One region of the Shewanella sp. MEBiC00475 genome, then DNA from elsewhere that is predicted to be linked to it. Evidence: predicted binding sites of a transcription regulator. Region 1 holds the regulator's gene; the other holds the start of a gene.
The links. Region 1 encodes MetJ, which represses methionine synthesis genes. Its sites were predicted from a motif close to TAGACGTCTAGACGTCTA; they were not measured.

Region 1 (10,551 bases):
AGTTTAAGCACTTTAGTCGGGTCCATTTTGTCGCCAGGCATGTAAGCATCGGCGCGGCCATTAAACCAAGTGTATTGTGGTATAACGTCTTTTTCCCAAATAAAGCTACCTTTCTTTTTATTGAAAGTGTGCTTGCCGTATTTATCTGTCGTGTCAGGTAGATCTTGTCCGGCTTGTGACCAATCCCAACGCATTTTTGTTGGTTCAACTTTAGAAAATGTTGGTATGTGACAAGTTTGGCACGCTACTGTTTGTGAGTGTGTATTGAGCGTTTTATTTTTGTGAGGTGCTGCGTCATGGCAGTTTTCACAACCAATATTGTTTTCTCCTCCAGGTGATACGCCCATCGCATTACCAGTAATCTGGTGATTTTCGGTGACATGACACGTTTGGCACTGGAAGTCATTACCGTCTGCGTCCATATGGACATCGGTAGCTTTGTCTGGATAAGACATTGATGAGTCTAAGTCGCCATGTTTAACTGCATCACCACCGCCACCATAAAAGTGGCAAGTACCACAGTTATCACGTACGGGAGTACCCACATTCTGTGCTACGTTGGCTAAGTTGACTGTGGCAAATACTTCGCCCGCAGCAACAGGATCTTTAATGTAAGTTCCTGTTGTGTCGTGGCAGACTAAGCAATCCACTTTGGTCATGTCTTTAAAATCAAATGTAGAATCTTTCCAGCCATAACCTGCATGGCAACTAGTACAACGTGGTTCGTTACCCGCTATTGCAACACAAAAGTTATTGATACTGTTCTTTTTACCGCGCATAACTGTGCGGCCAGGTAATTTTTGCTCTAATTCCCAAGTCCAGTGTGAAGATTTCATAAACTCTTCGGCATGTTCCTTGTGGCATGTTAAGCATTGTGTCGTCACTTCAGGGCCATTAGCAAAAGGCCCTGGCAACGCCTCTTTGTGGTTAAAGGCAGCCTGTGCGCTACTGCTTAATATCAATAATACAGCCAGTGCTGATGATATTTTCATGATAATTATCCTCACCCCTGAGCTTGCACTCAGGGGCACTAAATTAGAAGTTCAAGTTAGAAGTTAACTGTTATTGATGCATTGACGTCATAGGCTGTGTCGATCACTGGTAACATTGAGTATGCAGTACCGGCAATTACATCATCAACTTTCTGTGGTGCACCTACTGGTGAGCCACTTCCGGTATATTCATAGTCGTAATACAAACCTGCTAACTTGATGAACATCTTAGGATTGATATCAAAGATATAATACGCTTCGGCAACATGACCGCGAGTAGCTAACTTACTGCCAATAGGGTCGTCTTGCGCTTGGGTGAAAGGACTCCAGTATTTTGAACCGTAGTTATATTCCAAGCCGAATTTTCCGTATGGAGCAGGTACTTGTATACCCATATACACGCCGTAACCATTTTTAGTGTCATTATCAACTGTTTCTTTTGGCACCATAATGATTTCAGTAGCAGTGCTATTCAACTCTGCTTCAAATACTGCATCGCTTAACATACCACCGAACAAACCTGCATTACCGCTAGGTTCAGCACGAGTCCAACCAAGTGAAGCAAACATTTTTAAATCGTCATCAGTTTCATAGGCATAACCTAATCCACCTAAGTACATATCACCAATTACACCACTTGGTTGTACACGAGTAACGAAGTTAAAGTTTTCAAACTTTTGCATGTCTTGATACATTGTTGGGGCAAAGATACTCGCGAGTTGAGTAGGGAATGCCATGGTGCCTGTAAAGCCATCATTAACATCTTTAGCACCGAACAAAGTTAATTGTAGGAAGTGGTTACCGTCATTGATGACGTCGATATTAAACCCGCCTAGGTGAGTGTCTTTGGTGATAATGTCACCGAACAATTCGCCATTTCCGTATTGAGATTCAAAGCCTTGACCATAGCAGAAGCGTACCGTTTGGCCTTCAATACCCGTGATATCACCCAAATTGTAACCTAGGGTTAAACCGTCGAAGTTGAAATTGACTAAGTGACCTGATGGTGTGCCGCCTCGTAGCTCATTTTCACGATAATGACTTGGTGGACCATATGTTGAAGGGCGACGTCCGATAGAAAGGTAAGTGCCGCTGCCGTTAATGTCTTTCCAGTTAAAATAGGCACGCTCTACTTTTAACTCATCACCACTGGTGCTGCCACTACTTGTGCCGTCCATTGTGAATGAGTTCCATGAATCAAATACTTTAACTCCAGTAGAGTCTCCCCAGCTCTTAAACATGGTTAAGCGTCCGGCAAAGCTGACGTTGTCCCATACTTTTGCATCAATATTTAGGCGTAATCGAGTGGTGTAAAAAATATCATTATCAATATCTTGTTGAGTTTTTTGACCTAACACCATTGGCATCACGCCCTGTAGCTGGCCGCTTTGAAACGCGGTGGCTAGATCAGGGTTGGCCATCATCATTTGGCCTAATAACGAGGTAGAACTACTCGGGTCACCAAATACACCTGACATGGCTTTTGTAGCGAAGTCAGTAAAATTGACATTCATGGCCGGGTTCCAAGTGACATTTTGGTAATGTAATGAATGTGCTTTGGTTCTAAAATCACCAGTAATGGATATTCTGTCTAACGCAGTGTGACGCTCGGTTTTGTCAACTCGTGAATTTAAATCATCAAGATCTTCGTTAATAGTCGCGAGTTGTTGTTTTAGATCGGCAATCTTTTGTGCATCTGTGTCTGCCGCTAGGCTAGCACCACTCATAAAGAGTGCATTTGCAACGAGTATTGATATGAGAGTTCTCATAGTCTTGCTCCCCCAATTTGCCAAATGAATTAACTCAATCTGGCAAATTTTTGTTGTAAAAGTCCCTGAGGCGAAGCCCCAATTTTTTAGATTGTTTATTTGCTTATGATTTACTTAGAGCGAAAGGCTCTCAGCTTTTATGATTTAGCCACAAGTTGCTGGCTGATCAGAATCGGCTGCGTGGTCATATAAAAACTGTTGAATGTCTTTCAAGTCTTTTTCTGATAGAGCCTCAAAAACGGCAGGTTTAGCTTTATGTTTATCTCGAGAGAAAAAGCGATCCCATTGACTCATAGTTTTAGCCATAGGAGTAAGTTCTGGGCCTTCACTATCGGCGCTGTGGCAAGCTTTACATTCTTTTTTGTAAAGATGTTTGCCTTTTTTAGGGTTACCACCTTCGGCTGCCATTGCTTGGCTACCTAGTGATAATGCAATAGCGAGTGCGATACCAACTTTAACGTATGTGTTCATCATTTTATCCTCTATTGGGCTTCTTATTAGTGGTGCGTTTGCAATTTATGTTTATTTCTTTGCTGTGAATAATGTTACCTAAAAGTGAGTAGTGTTAATTTGAAGTAGATCATGTTCATGAGAAAAATCTAATTGAAAAAAAGTTAATTGAAACAAATCTAATGGACTTATGTGATGTGGATCTCTTTCGTGACAATATTCAATTTGCTATTGGGATAAAAAATTTCGCAGTGGATTTGGAACAACAATTATGGATAGGGAAAAATAATTTGGTGTATTACTTGGGTGGAAGTCTTTAGGAGAAAATTTTTTGGGTAAGGTTTAATAACTCATAATGAGAGAATAGTTAGCTCATTATGAGTTACTGGGTTGATTAGTTGATTAGTTGATTAGTGCGCTGGTCGATTTAACCACTAACAAAGTCGCACTGATACTACATAATATTAAGGTCACAATGCGGGTTTTATTTTTATCGACATGGTTAATTAACAATCCAGAGACCAAGTAACCGGTAACAACGGAAGGGAATAACATTAGCGACAACCACAAATGTTTCATCTCAACCAAGCCGACTATGGCTAGAATAGCTAAAGCAATCAGTGAACTGAGTACGAAGAATGCAGACAGTGCAGCTCTAAATTTACTAGGATCTTGGCCTGCAAGTAAAATCGCCATAGGTGGACCACCAATGGCGGCGATGTTGCCAAATATGCCCGAAAATACCCCCGCGATAAATAAACTGATGCGATTGATGGGGGCTGTAATGCGATAAATACTTAATATCACAGCAATAAATACAATAGCGGCAATCACTAAACCTAATATGGCTTGTGGTGCAAACAGTAATAACCCAGCGCCTAAAAATCCGCCGGGGATCCGCCCGAGCAAAGCATATTGTAAACCATTAAATTGCAGGTGGTTGCGTTCTCTAAATAAGGTCATTGCAGAAATGGCAAATCCCATTGCAATAATTGGTACTGGCACTAGTTGAGGGTTAACAATATACAGCAGGGGACTAGCAACAACGGCTAACCCAAAACCAATTAAGCTCTGGGTTAACGCGCCTAAAAAAATGATAATTGATGCCAGTATCAAGGTTGTAGGATCGATAAACGACATCATATGTTCTCTTTTAAAACAAGACTACTTCGTATTAGGGTAGTTTCCAAGTCGATGACGTTGTCACTAACCTGTGGATTATTCCAGCTCTTCCCATTCGATGCCCATATCATCCATTATCTTTTTAGCTTCACTTGGAATGCTGTCCGGTTCATCTTTTGATAAATCACCGTCATAAGGTAATGGTTGACCTGTATATGCATGCAAAAATGCTTCACATAGCAGTTCACTGTTAGTTGCATGACGCAGATTATTGATCTGACGTCTAGTGCGTTCATCTGTTAGTATTTTTAATACTTTTAGCGGTATCGAAACTGTAATCTTTTTTACTTGTTCATTTTTTTTGCCATGTTCGGCATATGGGCTAATATATTCGCCATTCCATTCAGTCATTAACTTACCCTTAACGATAAATACGGTGCGGATTTTAAACCGTTACAAGCTCTAGTCAAATTATTGCGACTATTTAACCTCGATGCAAATAGATTTCTTGATGTTTAGACGTCTACGCGTCTATTTTGTTGACGGATGCAGAACTTTTCGGTAAATTTGGACGTCTAGACATCTACTTGTGTGTTTGTGACATTTTAGGAATCAATTATGACAAAACATAAAAGCGCCACATTGGCCGTTCGCCAAGGTATTGAAACAGACACACAACATGGTGCAATTGTACCGCCTATTTATTTATCGACTAATTATTCATTCGATGGTCATAATAATCCTCGTGAGTTTGATTATAGTCGTTCAGGTAATCCTACTCGGTGTATTTTAGGGGAGGCACTCGCCAAACTTGAACAAGGTGCTACTGGTGTGGTGACCTGTACTGGTATGGCGGCGATTACTTTAGTCACCAGCTTACTTGGCCCTGATGATTTATTGGTTGTACCGCACGATTGTTATGGTGGCAGTTATCGTTTATTTACTAATTTGGCGAAAAAAGGCCAATTTAAGTTGTTAGTTGTTGATCAAACAGATAGCCAAGCATTGAGTAAAGCCATTGCCCAGAAACCTAAAATGGTGTGGTTAGAAACCCCCTCAAATCCTTTACTTAGAGTGATTGATATCGAAGCAGTCAGTCATGCTTGCCATGACGTTGGCGCGTTGGTGTCGGTAGATAACACCTTTTTATCACCGATATTACAGCAACCTTTATTATTAGGTGCTGACATAGTGATCCATTCAACCACTAAATACATCAACGGTCACAGCGATGTCGTCGGTGGCGCGGTTGTGGCTAAAGATCCTGAATTAGGTGAATTATTGCATTGGTGGTCAAACACCCTTGGGTTAACTGGGTCTGCGTTTGACAGTTACTTAACACTGCGTGGCCTACGAACGCTTGCTGTGCGAATTCGTGAGCATCAACGTAACGCGCAAAAGATTGTTGAGCTACTTACCGCTAGTGATGTGGTTACCAAGGTTTACTACCCGGGTTTAAAAGATCATCCAGGTCACGACATTGCGGCAAAACAACAACAAGGCTTTGGCGCTATGTTAAGTTTTGAATTGCAGGGCGGTGAAGCCGAAGTTGTTGCATTTTTACAGGCATTGTCTTTGTTCAGTATTGCTGAAAGTTTAGGCGGAGTGGAAAGTTTAGTCGCCGTTCCGGCCACTATGACCCATAGAGCAATGGACCCACAAGCAAGGCAAGAGGCTGGTATTAAAGAGACTTTATTGAGACTATCAGTCGGTATTGAAGACGCTGAAGATCTGCTTGCCGATCTGAAAGCTGGTTTAGCTGCCGTAGCGGCAATTAAATAAGCTTAATTTGAGTTTATGTTAGCTGTGGTTTGAGTAAAATAACAAAATATGCATTTGTGGCACGATTAAAATGCAAAAAAGAGTTCATTGCACCACTATTTATTGCATAAAGCATTAATTGCAACAAGAAGCCGTCGCAATAAAAGTCGTAGTTGTTTAAGGAGTCAGTAATGGCGCGAAGTCATTTACATAAGTTTGGTGGTTCTAGTTTAGCGGATGCAGACTGCTATCGCCGTGTTGCACATATTTTGCTTACCCACGGTCAAAGTGATGATCTTGTGGTGGTATCCGCCGCCGGTAAAACGACTAACTTCTTATACAAATTACTGAGCCTTCGTGACAGTGGTCAATTGTGGCAAGAAGAGCTACAAGTACTGATTAGTTATCAGCAGACGTTAATTGAGCAATTACTGTCAAATGAACAAGCACGTGATTTACGTGAACGTTTGTCGACTGATAAATCTCAGTTAGTCAGTTTGTTGTCCTTAGAACAACATAATGATTACCAATTAAACCATGTGGTGAGTTTTGGTGAACGTTGGTCCGCTCGCCTAATGGCTGCATTGTTACGAGAAATGGGCGTAGCAGCCAGTAATGTTGATGCATGTTCTATTTTAGTTGCTGATGAAGGTGCTATTCCTAATATTTTAGTGGCGCAATCGCGTGAGAAAGTGCAAACCTTATTAGCTCGACATCCACAAGAGCGTTTAGTGATAACGGGCTTTATTTGCGCAAATAGTCATGGTGATACTTTATTACTGGGCCGCAATGGTTCAGATTTTAGTGCCACATTAATTGCCAGTTTAGCGGACATTGAACGTGTGACGATTTGGACCGATGTTGAAGGGGTCTTTAATGCCGATCCGAATAAAATCAATGACGCTAAGTTGCTCAAGAGTATGTCTCTAGCAGAAGCCGACCGTTTAGCGCGTTTAGGCTCACCCGTATTACATTCTCGTACATTACAACCATTATTTAATACCCACGTTAGCCTTGCTGTGCGCTCAAGTTATGCCTCGCATACCGATTTTACGCTTATTGCGCCGCAGAGTTCATCGGCCAGTGCTCCTGTTGTGACTAATTTAAACGAAGTGGTATTGATTGGTTTTAAAATGGGCTCTGCTCTTGCACCTTTACTGACTATATTTAATGAGGCAGGGCTAACGCCATTAGCCTATTGGGAATTAGCTCAACATAAATTTGAATTAGCATTTACCCTCGAAAGCCAAAAGCAACTGTTGGCATTATTGGCTCTGCATGGCAATGAACTATTGATTGACGACGTCACAGTGCAAACCGACTTAGGCTTAGTGGCATTAGTCAGTGCCGATGCGCATCACTTTAGGCGCAGTTTTGCCCGCTTATTAAGTCGTGATGCTAAGCCGGTTTATCAGGATGCACTCAGCTTAGTGACTTTGGTCCCACAAGCACAGGTCAGCTTACTGACTCAAAAGGTTCATCGTCGTTGTGCAGGACCTAGAATGCGTATCGGCGTGTTACTTTTGGGTGTCGGTAATATTGGAGAAGCATGGATAGAGTTATTTAAGCGTGCACGACCAACTTTAGATCTTGAATTAGAAGCCTCAGTTGAACTAATCGGTGTGGTAGGTTCGCAAAAAGCATTGATTTCAAATGACGCGATTGACCTTGATAACTGGCAACAAGATTATCAAGCCAACGCCATAGAGTGGAATTATGATCAGTTATTTGAACAGCTGGCACAATTATCTTGTGACGAAATTGTCGCGTTAGATATCAGCGCTAGCGCCACATTAACACTGCAATACCCACAATTATTTGCTCGTGGTATTCACGTGGTTAGCGCCAATAAATTAGCAGGCTCTGGGCCGCTCCCTTTTTACCGAGAACTAAAACAACAGTTGAGTAATCGTCGCTTATTTTGGCGTTATAATGCCAGTTGTGGTGCTGGGTTACCGATACAACATGCGTTAAATGATTTGCGAAACAGTGGTGACACTATTGAAGCTGTCGGTGGTATTTTTTCTGGCACCTTATGTTGGTTGTTTGAAAACTATGATGGTACGAAACCCTTTTCTGAATTGGTACTAGAGGCTAGGAGCTTAGGGATAACGGAACCCGATCCTCGTGATGATTTGTCCGGCCGAGATATGCAGCGTAAGTTACTTATTTTAGCCCGAGAGATAGGTTTGTCGGTTGAGTTAAACGATATTGGTCTTAACTCGTTAGTACCTAAAGCGTTAGCCGAGCTATCATTAGAAGACTTTTTGCCTCGTATTAGCGAGTTAGATGATGATTTATTACAGCAGTATGTTGCAGCTGCCGAGCAAAACAAAGTGCTGCGCTATGTGGCTTCATTAGATAAAATCGAGGGGAAAATGCAAGCTGAAGTGAGTTTGCAGTGGGTTGATAACAATCATCCTTATGCTAATTTAACCCCGGGCGATAATGTGTTTGTTATTCGCAGTGCGTTTTATCAAGGCAACCCATTGATTATTCGTGGCCCTGGCGCTGGGCGTGAGGTGACTGCAGCTGCGGTGCAATCGGATTTAGTGCATATTTGTAAAGACTTACTTCAAGAGTAGTTTTGTTGAAAAAGGCCATTATTAATGGCCTTTTTATTGTTTAGGTTTTATGGCCTGCGGCCACTAACGTCGTGGCGCTTTATCCACACCAGACCAATAGAAAACCAACGGCTGTCTCTCTTGATTCTTGGTTAATAAATTAACTCAGTCACCCGCAACATTTTCCTTATTTGCGTAAACAACAGAAGCGAAAGGGTCGCTATGGGGATTTATTCAGCTTTTAACTTCATTTTTTCCTATCTGATTTTCATCAAGTTTTTTGGATTCTGAGCTTGTTCTATTGATTAAGGTGCAACTATTCCTTGATAACTGTTTCCTCTAGGGTTAGCAATGGTCATAAGTATAAATAAAAATTATTAATTTGATAAATTATGATAATTTTTATTTATATTTTGTTCGTCGTAAGATGGCTCCATCGAAACAAATGACGAATCAGTCAATAGTATTTTTGGAGTTAGTTATGAAAATGAATCACGTAGGTTTAATGGTTGGCGATATGGATACAGCGGTTGAGTTTTACACTAAAGCGCTGGGTTTAAGAGTTGTAATGGGTAACACTAAGGTTCAAGAAGAGCGTGAGACTGCTATTGGCAGAATGTGTGTGGCTGTATTTGGTGAAGGTTTTAAAGGCTTTAACATTGCCCACCTAGTGACGAGTGACGGCATTGGTGTTGAAATGTTTGAAATGAAAGAGCGCCAAGAACGTCATGAAGTTGATTTCACACGTCTTGGTATCTTCCACTTTTGTTTGCAAACAGATGACTTTGAAGGGGCCATTGCGCGTACTGAACAATATGGCGGTAAAGTGCGTATGGATATTATGCGCTACCATCCAGAAGACGACAGTAATCTAGCGCAAATGGTGTACTTGGAAGACCCATTTGGCAACTTGTTTGAGCTTTACTCACACACTTATGAAGAAACTTACGCTACTGATTACGAGTAAGTTTATCTGGTTACACATTAATTGAAAGCTACCTAAATGGTAGCTTTTTATGTCTGGCGATACATTTTCTAGGTTGCTTTGCGTGACCTTTCTGCTTTAGACACTCAGTTCACTTTAGCCCATCAAACACCTTAGAAAGCTTAGTCAAGTAACGCTTAGCTTCCAGTCAGTCGCATACGAAATTCCCGTTGTTAGCTCTATGGTTTATTGCTCGGTTGTTTGGTCACGATTTGCCTATACACGTTGGTGTATCCGTAATTCAATTGATTGGTTGTGCACTCAAATGAATACGATGAATAATTTACTAGATGCATAGTGGTTCAAGGGATTTTGCTGGTTATTTAGCACTATCTTTATTGTTTGTTGTTTAGGCGTAGACTTAAATTAGTCTATTGGTGGTTTTTTAGCTTGACTTAGGATGCAGTTAAACTAGTATATGGACATATAGACGTCCAAACGGCTAAATTACTTAAATTAAGTGAGTTAAATTAGTTGATTGGTATAGACTCCGCAGTTTTACAGAAGTTGAAGGAATACATTATGGCTTTTCATCATGCGCAACATGCCCAGTCGTTAAATCAGAGCTTGTCTGAGCTGAATGATATTAATGTGTCTTTTGAGTTTTTCCCGCCTTCAACTCCAGCAATGGAAGAGATCTTGTGGAATTCTGTTCGTCGTTTAGAGCCATTAAACCCTAAATTTGTCTCAGTGACTTATGGTGCCAACTCAGGAGTGCGAGATCGTACTCATAGCGTGATTGAACGTATCCAGAAGGAGACCAATCTAGTTGCTGCGCCGCATTTAACCTTGGTTGATGCCAGTGATGAAGAGTTAGTTGAACTGGCAAAGCATTATTGGAATTCAGGCGTAAGAGACATAGTGGCTTTACGTGGTGACTTACCTGATGGCAGCCCAAAGCCGACTCG
Region 2 (10,551 bases), 490 kb from region 1:
CTGGCGTCGATGACCGCAAGTATGATGCGAGAAACCGATGTAGTCGGTCGTGTTGGTGGCGAAGAGTTTTTGATTTTACTGCCTAATATCGACAAAACTAAAGCCATTGAAATCGCTAATCGGCTAGTCGATACCATAGATAAATATGATTGGTCACAAATTTCACCCCACTTACATCAAACCGTCAGCGCCGGAGTTGCAAGCTATAGTAACGAAAAAGAGCTATCACCATTATTGCTAAAAGCCGACAAGGCACTCTACTCTGCCAAAGCAGCTGGGCGAAATTGTGTCAAAGCCGAGTAAAACGCGTATAATTTCCACGTGTTTACTCAATGATAATGTTATGACATCAACGACCACAGTATTAACTCCAAATCCAATTCCTGATCGAGGAACCAATCTAACAAGTGAGTCATGTCCATTGACAGCTGCTCAACTTGATGTGCTCAATAGACAAATCAAGTTGTGGGGTAAAGAGCTTGGCTTTGCTCATATTGGTGTCGCAGATATCGACTTAAGCCTACACGAAGCAAAATTGCAAGACTGGTTAGATAAAGGCTACCACGGTGAGATGGCTTACATGGCTAATCACGGAATGATGCGGGCTAGACCCGCTGAATTACACCCTGGTACATTAAGGGTCATTTGCGCACGCATGGATTACCTGCCACCCGATGCAGGCTTTGCCAGTAATTTAACAGATCCAACTCTTGGTTATATTTCTCGCTACGCTGGCGGACGGGATTACCACAAAATGATCCGTCAAAGGCTCAAAAAGCTCGGCGATAATATTACCGAACATTGTAAAACACTCGGATTCGATTCCACTGACTTTAGACCTTTTGTTGACTCAGCACCTATTTTAGAACGTCCTTTAGCCGACAAAGCGGGATTAGGCTGGACCGGCAAACACTCGTTAATTTTACACCCAGATGCAGGAAGCTGGTTTTTCCTTGGCGAATTATTAATTAACTTACCCTTGCCGCTAGATATCCCGATTGAAGAAGGCTGCAATACCTGTGTTGCGTGTATAAAATCATGCCCTACCGATGCAATAGTTGAACCCTATGTTGTCGATGCCAGACGGTGTATTTCTTATTTGACTATTGAGTTACAGGGTGCAATCCCTGAAGAGTTTCGATCACTAATAGGTAATCGTATTTATGGTTGTGATGACTGTCAGTTAGTGTGCCCAGTTAATGCTCAGGCGCCACTCACTAAAGAGACCGATTTTCATACTCGTAGTGCGCTTATTCAACCCGATTTATTGACGCTATTTTCGTGGTCTGAAACGTATTTCCTCAGCCAAACTGAAGGCAGCGCCATTCGTCGAATTGGTCACAAACGTTGGTTACGTAATATTGCAATAGCGTTAGGTAATGCCCCAGCTAATCCAGCTATTATTTCTGCATTGGAACAACGTAAACACAGTGAAGAAGTGGATGACATGGTGCTTGAACATATTGAATGGGCATTAGTGCAACAACGACAAAAAGCGCCATTGTCGGCGCTTTCACGTAAAACTCAACGAGTGATTAGATCAATACAAAAGGGCTTACCAAGAGATGCATAAACCTAGCGCTATTATTAAGCATCGGGATCCAAGGTAAAGCCCACTTTAATAGTGACTTGCCAGTGAGCAACTAAGCCTTGCTCTAAATGACCACGGGTTTCTACTACTTGAAACCAACGCAAATGTTGTAAACTTTTATTAGCCTCTGCAATCGCATTTTTGACCGCCTCATCTGAACTGATAGGTGATGACCCCACTAGTTCAATGACTTTATAAGTGTGACTCATAATAGCTCCTATTGTTTTTTTTGAATACATTTTTAGTGTAGTAAACAATAGCGCAGTTCACCGCAAAATCACCGCGTAATAACAAGCAAAATGGAGTAGCAGAACTCAACCTAACTCAATTGAGTTCTGCAAATTAATCGAGAGCAACCACATTTGCTACAACATTAAAATCGACGTCTAAGCACTTTCGTTGCTTCAATCATATTACGCAGTGCGGGCTCTACCTCATCCCAGATACGGGTTTTTAAACCACAATCAGGATTTACCCATAATTGTTTTACCGGAATCTTCTCCGATGCCTTAGTAATAAGGTCAACCATTTCTTCAACCGTTGGAATATTGGGCGAATGAATGTCGTATACCCCAGGACCAATGTCGTTCGGATAATGAAAGTCTTCAAAGGCATTCAATAACTCCATCCGTGAACGTGATGTTTCAATGGTAATCACATCGGCATCCATTGCTGCAATAGCATTGATAGTGTCATTAAATTCGCTATAACACATGTGAGTATGAATTTGAGTTGCATCTTCAACACCTGCCGCCGATAACTTAAAAGCATCAACAGCCCAGGCTAAATAATCCGCCCATTCGCTTTGTTTAATCGGCAAACCTTCACGAAATGCGGGTTCATCTATTTGAATAATGCCAATACCCGCTTTCTCTAAATCAACCACTTCGTCACGTACTGCTAACGCAAGTTGATTGGCAATATCTTTACGTGGTATATCTTCACGGGCAAACGACCAATGCAAAATGGTCACAGGACCCGTTAGCATGCCTTTAACAGGTTTGTCGGTTAAGCTTTGCGCATAGGTAGCCCAATCAACTGTCATGGGATTAGGGCGAGACACATCCCCATAAATTAATGGAGGTTTAACACAGCGAGAACCATAACTTTGCACCCAACCAAATTGAGTAAACCCAACGCCCTCTAATTGTTCGCCAAAATACTCCACCATGTCATTTCGCTCAGCTTCGCCGTGAACTAGCACGTCGATACCTAATTTAAGCTGACGTGAAATGGTATCTTGAGTGACTTGTTCAAGCTGTAACCGGTAATCACTGTCATTGATTTCGCCTTTACGCCAGCGGTTGCGTAACCCTCGAATAGCGGGGGTTTGCGGAAATGAACCTATGGTAGTCGTGGGTAACAAAGGTAGCCCTAGCTTTTGCTGTTGGGCAATAATACGGCTGGAAAATGGACTGATACGTTCAAAATCATCAGCGGTTAACTGCGACACACGATCAACAACCTGTTGATTAGCTGCGGCAGCTTTTGCCAAGCGGCGTTGCTGGCAACGATCAATAATCGCTTGGCTAGTTGCAGAACCTTGCTCAACGATTAATTGGTGAATTTCATTAAGCTCAAATAACTTTTGTTTTGCAAAAGCTAATTGACCAAGCAATGGACTCATTAATTGGGTTTCAACCTCGACATCAACAGGACAATGCAACAATGAACATGAAGGTGAAATCCACAAACGATCACCTAACGTAGTCGCTAATTCGGATACTTGCCCAGCAATTACATCAACATCAGCAGCCCACACATTACGGCCATTAATTACTCCAATAGAGAGCACTTGTTGGCGAGAAAGTGCATCAACAAACACATCACATTGTTCTGGCGCTGTAACTAAATCAAGGTGTAATCCCTCTACCGGTAATGCGCTCACCAATGCTTGATGATGGGCAATAGAACCATAATAACTGGCAAGTAAAATATTCAATGAAGTAGGCTTTTTTTGGGCTAAAAATTGATAGCTGTGGTTAATGGCTTGCTGCCACTCGTCGGTTAAATCCGTTGCAAGTACCGGCTCGTCAAGTTGAACCCAGCTAACACCTTGGGTAGCAAAACGAGACAGTATTTGCTCATAAGCTAATAGTAACTGCGGTAATAACGATAACTTATTAAACTCAGTGAGGCTTTTAGATAAATATAAATAAGTTACTGGACCGAGCATTACTGGTTTAGCTTGATGGCCTAATTGTTGTGCCTCTGTCACTTCATCAAACAATTGCTCAAAGGCAATCTCGAATGTTTGTTCAGCGCTTAATTCTGGTACTTGATAATGGTAGTTAGTATTAAAAAACTTGGTCATTTCTGCCGCACAGGCATGTTGGCCAGTTTGTGATCGACCACGAGCCACGCGAAATAAGGTGTCAATGTCGATAGCGGCTAGGCTGCCATCAGATTGAGTGGCACGATGACGTTCGGGGATCACATTTAACGTCGCGCTCAGGGTTAACACTTGGTCATAATAAGCAAAGTCACCTACGGGAACGAACTCAACGCCTGCGTCTGCTTGCCACTGCCAATGGGTACGTTTCAACTCACTGGCAACCTGTTTTAATTCCGACAATGCCGCTTCACCGCGCCAATAGCGCTCAAGTGCAAACTTCAATTCTCGCTGACGCCCTATACGGGGAAATCCTAAACTTGAAATTTTCATACTGCTTTCCTTTTCGTTGAGCAAAAAATTTATGGACATTTATGCAGAAAAACCGCATAGGCGTCTGGACGTCTAGAAGTTTATTGTGTTACTCTGTTGTCAAGCAATCGAATTGATTTCATCGGCTAGTTGAGCAAGATTCATGTGGAGAGAAAATGATAGAGCTTAGACACCTTCGCACCTTGATGGCGTTAAAAGAAAGTGGCAGTTTAGCGGGTGCGGCTAAAAAACGATTTGTAACTCAGTCGGCGCTTTCTCATCAAATAAAAGAGTTAGAGACTCGGATTAACTCAAGCATTTTTGTGCGTAAAAGTAAGCCGTTAACCTTTACGCATGAGGGGTCACGTCTGCTGAATCTAGCAGAAGAAATCTTACCAAAAGTGATTGCAACTGAATCAGATCTTAAGCGCGGCTTAGAGGGTGAAAGCCAGCAGCTTAAACTGGGTATTGAATGTCACAGTTGTTTCCGTTGGTTAATGCCCGTTATAGAGCAATTTAAGCAACACGCTCCGGCGGCCCAAATTGATATTTCAAGTCGACATTTATTTGATTCACTCAATGCGTTGGAAACGGGTAGTTTAGACATAGTACTAACATCAGACCCAGTACCAGGCCACAGCATTGCTTATCAACATCTATTTGATTTTGAAGTTAAATTAGTTGTTTCCAGTGATAGCACTTTAGCGGCACAAGCATTTGTAACACCAGCACAACTGGCAAAACAAACCTTAATTAGCTACCCAGTACCTTTAGCACGTTTGGACATTTATAAACACTTTTTAGAGCCTGCTGGCATTGAACCTGGCGAGCAAAAACAATGCGATTTAACCTCAATGTTATTACAGCGTGTTGCCTGTAATGACGGCGTAGCAACCCTGCCTACTTGGTCTATCCGAGAAAGTCAGGGATTAAGTCTTACCGCGGTAAAATTAGGAGCTGAAGGACTAAAACGTCCATTATTTGGTGCCTATCGCCGCGATGCCACTAATGCAAATTTAATCCAAAAGTGGTTCGAGCTGGTAGCAAGTGAAGGTATAAAACTACAACGGATTGATCAATAAACCCCGTTTAGATAACACGCGTCGAAGCACAAGTCCCGGTGAATCAGGATTTTGTGTTTGGCGTAAGTTATGTGCAATTAAAAACTCTTCGCGTAAATCATCATCTAATCCTAATGATTCAAAAGCCTCTAGTGATAACTGCTGCTGTTGTTTATCAATGAGTGATTTCAATACTTTTAACGATACTGGCCGTGGTAACTCAGCGTTTAAATAAGCAAATGCAGTTAACGTAATCACCTGGCCAAACACACTAAATAGCGCTAATGTTTGCATTTCGTCTGCATCAATTTTACTACTCGTATTGGTTGCGCTTTCTTCACGTATTAATGCTATGCAATCCATCGCAATGTTTTCATTTAATTCCCAATAACCTTGAACAAGTTTTTTATAAGGCTCAGAAAGCTCATCAAGCCTTTCTTTAAGATAAAACGAAAATGCATAACGATAAATATTCACTTGGCCTAAACGGATTAAGGCATCTTTAACACTTCGGCTTTTTGTCAATACGATGCCTGCAGCATGCGCAGTATTACTGCGTAATAACAAATGGGCTGCTAAAGCAGGATCTGCAGATACCGTATCAATAACAACTCGAATATCAGCTTCATTAATAAGGGCTTTCTTTAACGGAATTAATATCCCCCGACGACCAATGACCTGTTCTTCATTGCCAATAATAGCGTGTACCTGAGTAAGAACTTGTTGCTCAAGCTTAGTCATGTTCATCGATTACCTTCTTTAAAATATACCGTTAAATTAATTTAACGGTAAATTAAAACGAAAGCCAGTAATAGTTTACTGGCTTTCGTAAGGTGAGATTGTTTACAGGGTAAAGTTAAAAACGATAACCAGCGGTCAGTCTAATTGAACGACCCGTACCAGAATAATATCCATTGCCATAAGCCGAGTAATAACCAGCACCGACATAATCTTCATCAAGTAAGTTATCAACACGTAAACTGCCGTTCCAACTGCCATGAGTATAGTTTAGTGCAAGGTTGGTTAGCACATAGCTGTCTAACTTATCATCCGTATTGCTGTTATCACCTTCCATGTAACGTTCGCCAGTGTAAACACCTTCAACAAAGGCTTGCCAATCTTCAGTAAAATCATAACTTACATAGGCTTTACCTGAATGCTTAGCCACCCAAGATAAGGCTTTACCATCGTTTTCGCCCTGAGTAAATTCAGCATCAATATAGTCGTATGAAGCACCTAGTAGCCAGTTACTAGCAAACTGCACATCATAAGCAGTGCTCACACCAAAACGGCGAGATTCATCTGCATTAACGTTAGCGCCACCACCATAGGGACCATCAGTGCGACCACCTTCGTAGACAATCTCATCTTCTAACTCAAGTTGGTAAGCATTAATTTTTAGTGTTTGAGTCGCTGTCGTGTAATCCCAACCAGCTTCATAAGAACGACCAGTTTGAGGATCTAAACCTATTGTCGTTAGCGGCGTATAAGCCTGTTCGTCGACTTTGGCAAAGCGGAAGTTATCATTTGCACGAACATAAAAGCGGTTTTTATTACTTGGGCGATAATTAAGTCCTAACTCAAATGCATGGGCGTCATTATCAATTTCAATACGGTTTGGATAAAGCAATTGATCATATAAATCGTCTGTCACTTCTGAATAACGACCACCAACAACGTAAGATAATGTTGGTGTTATCGGTACCGATGCTTGTACATAAGCACTTTTTTGTGTTTGTTTATTGTTACGTTGCATATAAGTAAAATCAAAATCTGCTTCACCTTTACTGACATCAATACCGGCAACAAAATTTAAATCACCTTGGTCTAAGTGGTAATTGGCCGTTGCTTTAGGTGAAAAACTCAATAAGTCACGCTCAATACGGCCTGCGCTACCAAATGATACACTGGTCGTTAATGTATCTGAATAGGTTAAATCTGCACCTAATGCCCAAATATTATTCAGCTGGTATTGATAACCACTGCGCAATGAGGTGGTCATTTCATGATTGAAATCGCCCGCAGAAAAAGACCCTGCTTGGCTAGGATCGGCTTCATACTGGGCTAACGATAATGCTCCTGGTGCTTGAAGATCATTATCAAAGTAATTTACTTCAACAAAAAAGTCTTCAATATCAGTTTGATACTGTAAACGCCCTAAAATAGAGTTGGTTTCATTGTCATTATTATCGCGGTAATTGTCGCTTTCGTTATAGCTGGCCGCTAAAAAGTATCGCCATGCATCGTTAATGGCACCTGAAACATCGCCTTTCACTTCATAGGTATCAAAACTGCCACCACTAACCTGTAAGCCACCACTGGTTTCTGTTGGCGCTTTAGTAATAATATTGATAACGCCGCCAACGGCTTGGTCACCATACAGTACCCCTGCACTACCCGATAAAATCTCAACCCGCTCAATTAAGTTAATTGGAATAGATTCAATGCTTGGCGCAGAAATATCAATATTATTGAGTCGGCGTCCATCGACCAAAATCAAGGTGTTATTAGCGGCTTGTGATGCAGAAAAACCACGCATAGAGAATACAGTACCCGAATTATTATCCGACACCTGAATCCCAGACTGTCCACGTAATAAATCGGTTAAATTGGTAGCGCCGCTCATTTGAATATCAGCTGCATCAATAACATTAACATTGGCTGCTATGTTTAATGGGTTAGCAACATTACGGCCAATGACCACAATGGTTTCATCCATACTGGCAGCCGAAGCCTCTGGGGATGTAGCAGTTGATTCAGCCGCAATTGCATTAACACTCGAAACACTGAAGACAGCACTTAATAGCAGTGCAATTTTTGTTGGTTTAGTACCCATTTACCTTTAACTCCTGAAAGGAAAAATGGGGCAATAACGCCGCAATATAGACCACCTATCTTGCCTGCAACTATAGAATAAACCCATAGCATAAACCGACAAGCGGTATCACATTACATTTCGAGATCTGCCCACCGAAATCATCGAAATCACCTTTATGGCCGGTCTCCGGACTAAGGTTGTGGTGTCATACCTATGATACAACACGCGCGAGCCTAGATGTTTAACGCAAGCTATTGCGCACCAGACTCTCACCAATCACCGTTGCGGGGGCAGTACCAGATTTACACTGGTTTCCCGATTATCCTGCTTAGATCTAACGATCCACGGCAAGCACCGTAAAGATTGACTATTCATTTAACGTGAGTTGAGATTCAACTCATCGTTGTTAATATAAATTTTGCTATATCGATGTCATGACAACAAAAATTTTCAGAATAATGAATATCTTGAAACTTCCAAGCTGATAATGACATCATAAAATGATAGCGCGATGATTATAACGGATCCACAGTTGAACTTGATACTAACAAAAGATTAACTCATAGATAATTCAACTTGCTGAGCCTCGTCACGACACTATGATAACCTCACGAAAACTCCGTCATGGCATGAATAAAGCACCATTGTAGCGTCATAAATTAACCATAATGCTCAACGGTCATTGGCGCTATTACTGTTAGAGATTGCCGCGTGAATAAGCTTATGGATTTACTAGACGTACCTATTATCACTGTAAATAGCATATCTCATTTTGCAGGCTGGTAATAAAAGCATAATGTATTATCAACGTTGCTCAATACCGGCTAATGATGGAGGAGTAGCAGATGCACCACTCGGGAATAACAATCGCCCGAGCAGCCAATAATTGCAGTATCTTGTACATCCAAATGAAACCTTATTTGGTCAAGACAGCGATAAGTTGATTAACAGTCATTCTAATCCAGTATGTTCTACCTTGAACATACGACAATTGACACTTATCGATAACATTTACATCAATAGGTAAAATGTTAGTTTAATTCTTCGTCATCTTCATCTTCTGCATCAAATAGCTCTTCTTCATCGACAGCAGATTCAGCAGCAATAGCAGCAGCTAAACTTTTAGCTTTAAGGTGCTTCTCGGTTTTACGTTTGTTACGATCAGCTTGCTTAGATAAAAAGCCTTGCAGTGCTTGTTCGCCCCACGCAGTTGCTTCAGCTTCTGATGCAAAACCATCTTGGCTTTTTGACACAACCGTTTTAGTCGCTGTCATACGACGAGTGATTTCAGTTTTCCAAGTATCTTCAACTTGAATTACACGTAAACCATATTTTTTGCTATCGCTCATAATCTATTCTTTCCTACTTAAGGTATCACAGGCTAAAACCCATGAAATTTCAGCCGCGCAGTGTACTCGAAATGCACAAGTTTGGGCAGCTATTTAATGGTTATTTTTGCAGCTTATTTGAAAAACTAACCCAGTGGCAAGCACAATGCTGCCACAGAGGGAAATATGAAGAATAAAATATCGCTGCTATTCGGTTATTGTTTCACTAATTGGTTAGAACCAACAATCATCATTTCGCATTTATGACAGTCAAACACCAATTTTAATTTATCTTTACCCACATCTAAAAACATTGGGTCAGCTTTAATGCCTTCCACTTCTTTAGGGCATAAGTTAAAACTGTAACGCAAACAATGTTTAGTCACCATTAATGGTGCATCATGCAAGACGGTATTTTTTTCATAGGTGTCTTCAATTTGAATCACCCCGTGTTGATGATAAAACGACTTGGCTTTTTCGTTGGCCACATTGGATAAAAAACTTAATCCTTTTTGCGGAAAACGAGCTTCTTTATCGTGTACCCAACGATCTGGTCGTTGATAACGAGCAACCCTTGCTGCCATTAGTGCACTAACAGCATCGCGACGTAGTTCATTCACCACTGAAGTAGGCAAAAACCACATTTGCTGAGTGAGTAAATTAATCTTATTCAACACAAAATCACTGTTGCCAAGTTTACTGAGTTGTTTTTTGAGTTGTTCAGCTGTCTTAGCTTGATCATTGGCCGGAGCTTTTTCACAAACAAGACTCACTGTGGAACTGATATTATGCACATCAGTCAGCGTTAAGCCCACGCCATCATCGGTATCAAAAAGCTGAATATCGACGCCAATTTTTCGCTTTGCAGAGTCTTTATTTAAGGTTGATTCAAATTTATGATCGAAGTTACGGAACATCATCACGCCAACGCTAAGATCTTTAGGTACCTCGGTTAAATACAAGGTATTTCCGTCTGCGCGGTTAATGCGAACACCGGAGAGCTTATCGTCAGACAACCGCTGTGTTTCATAATGTTCAACAAAGAAACATAAGCCATCACCATTATTAAAATGAATGTCTTTGCCACTTTCACTGGTATCTATTTTGAT

Region 2: the regulator MetJ is predicted to act here: its motif matches at 4,322-4,339, upstream of metE (5-methyltetrahydropteroyltriglutamate--homocysteine S-methyltransferase).

The regions. Positions count from the first base shown of each region.
Region 1 covers NZ_CP039928.1:2,737,018-2,747,568, forward strand. Annotated here, with positions in the region: gene FCN25_RS12105 (tetrathionate reductase family octaheme c-type cytochrome) at 1-992, opposite strand, end outside; gene FCN25_RS12110 (DUF3373 domain-containing protein) at 1,049-2,761, opposite strand; gene FCN25_RS12115 (cytochrome c) at 2,906-3,235, opposite strand; gene FCN25_RS12120 (sulfite exporter TauE/SafE family protein) at 3,614-4,354, opposite strand; gene metJ (met regulon transcriptional regulator MetJ) at 4,430-4,744, opposite strand; gene metB (cystathionine gamma-synthase) at 4,952-6,115, shown strand; gene FCN25_RS12135 (bifunctional aspartate kinase/homoserine dehydrogenase II) at 6,286-8,679, shown strand; gene FCN25_RS12140 (VOC family protein) at 9,140-9,625, shown strand; gene metF (methylenetetrahydrofolate reductase) at 10,166-10,551, shown strand, end outside.
Region 2 covers NZ_CP039928.1:3,224,634-3,235,184, reverse strand. Annotated here, with positions in the region: gene FCN25_RS14485 (diguanylate cyclase) at 1-303, shown strand, start outside; gene queG (tRNA epoxyqueuosine(34) reductase QueG) at 344-1,573, shown strand; gene FCN25_RS14475 (dodecin) at 1,588-1,800, opposite strand; gene metE (5-methyltetrahydropteroyltriglutamate--homocysteine S-methyltransferase) at 1,965-4,256, opposite strand; gene FCN25_RS14465 (LysR family transcriptional regulator) at 4,412-5,317, shown strand; gene FCN25_RS14460 (HDOD domain-containing protein) at 5,297-6,037, opposite strand; gene FCN25_RS14455 (TonB-dependent receptor) at 6,153-8,132, opposite strand; cobalamin riboswitch at 8,274-8,488, opposite strand; gene FCN25_RS14450 (DUF3622 domain-containing protein) at 9,146-9,463, opposite strand; gene FCN25_RS21280 (hypothetical protein) at 9,505-9,639, shown strand; gene FCN25_RS14445 (U32 family peptidase) at 9,658-10,551, opposite strand, start outside.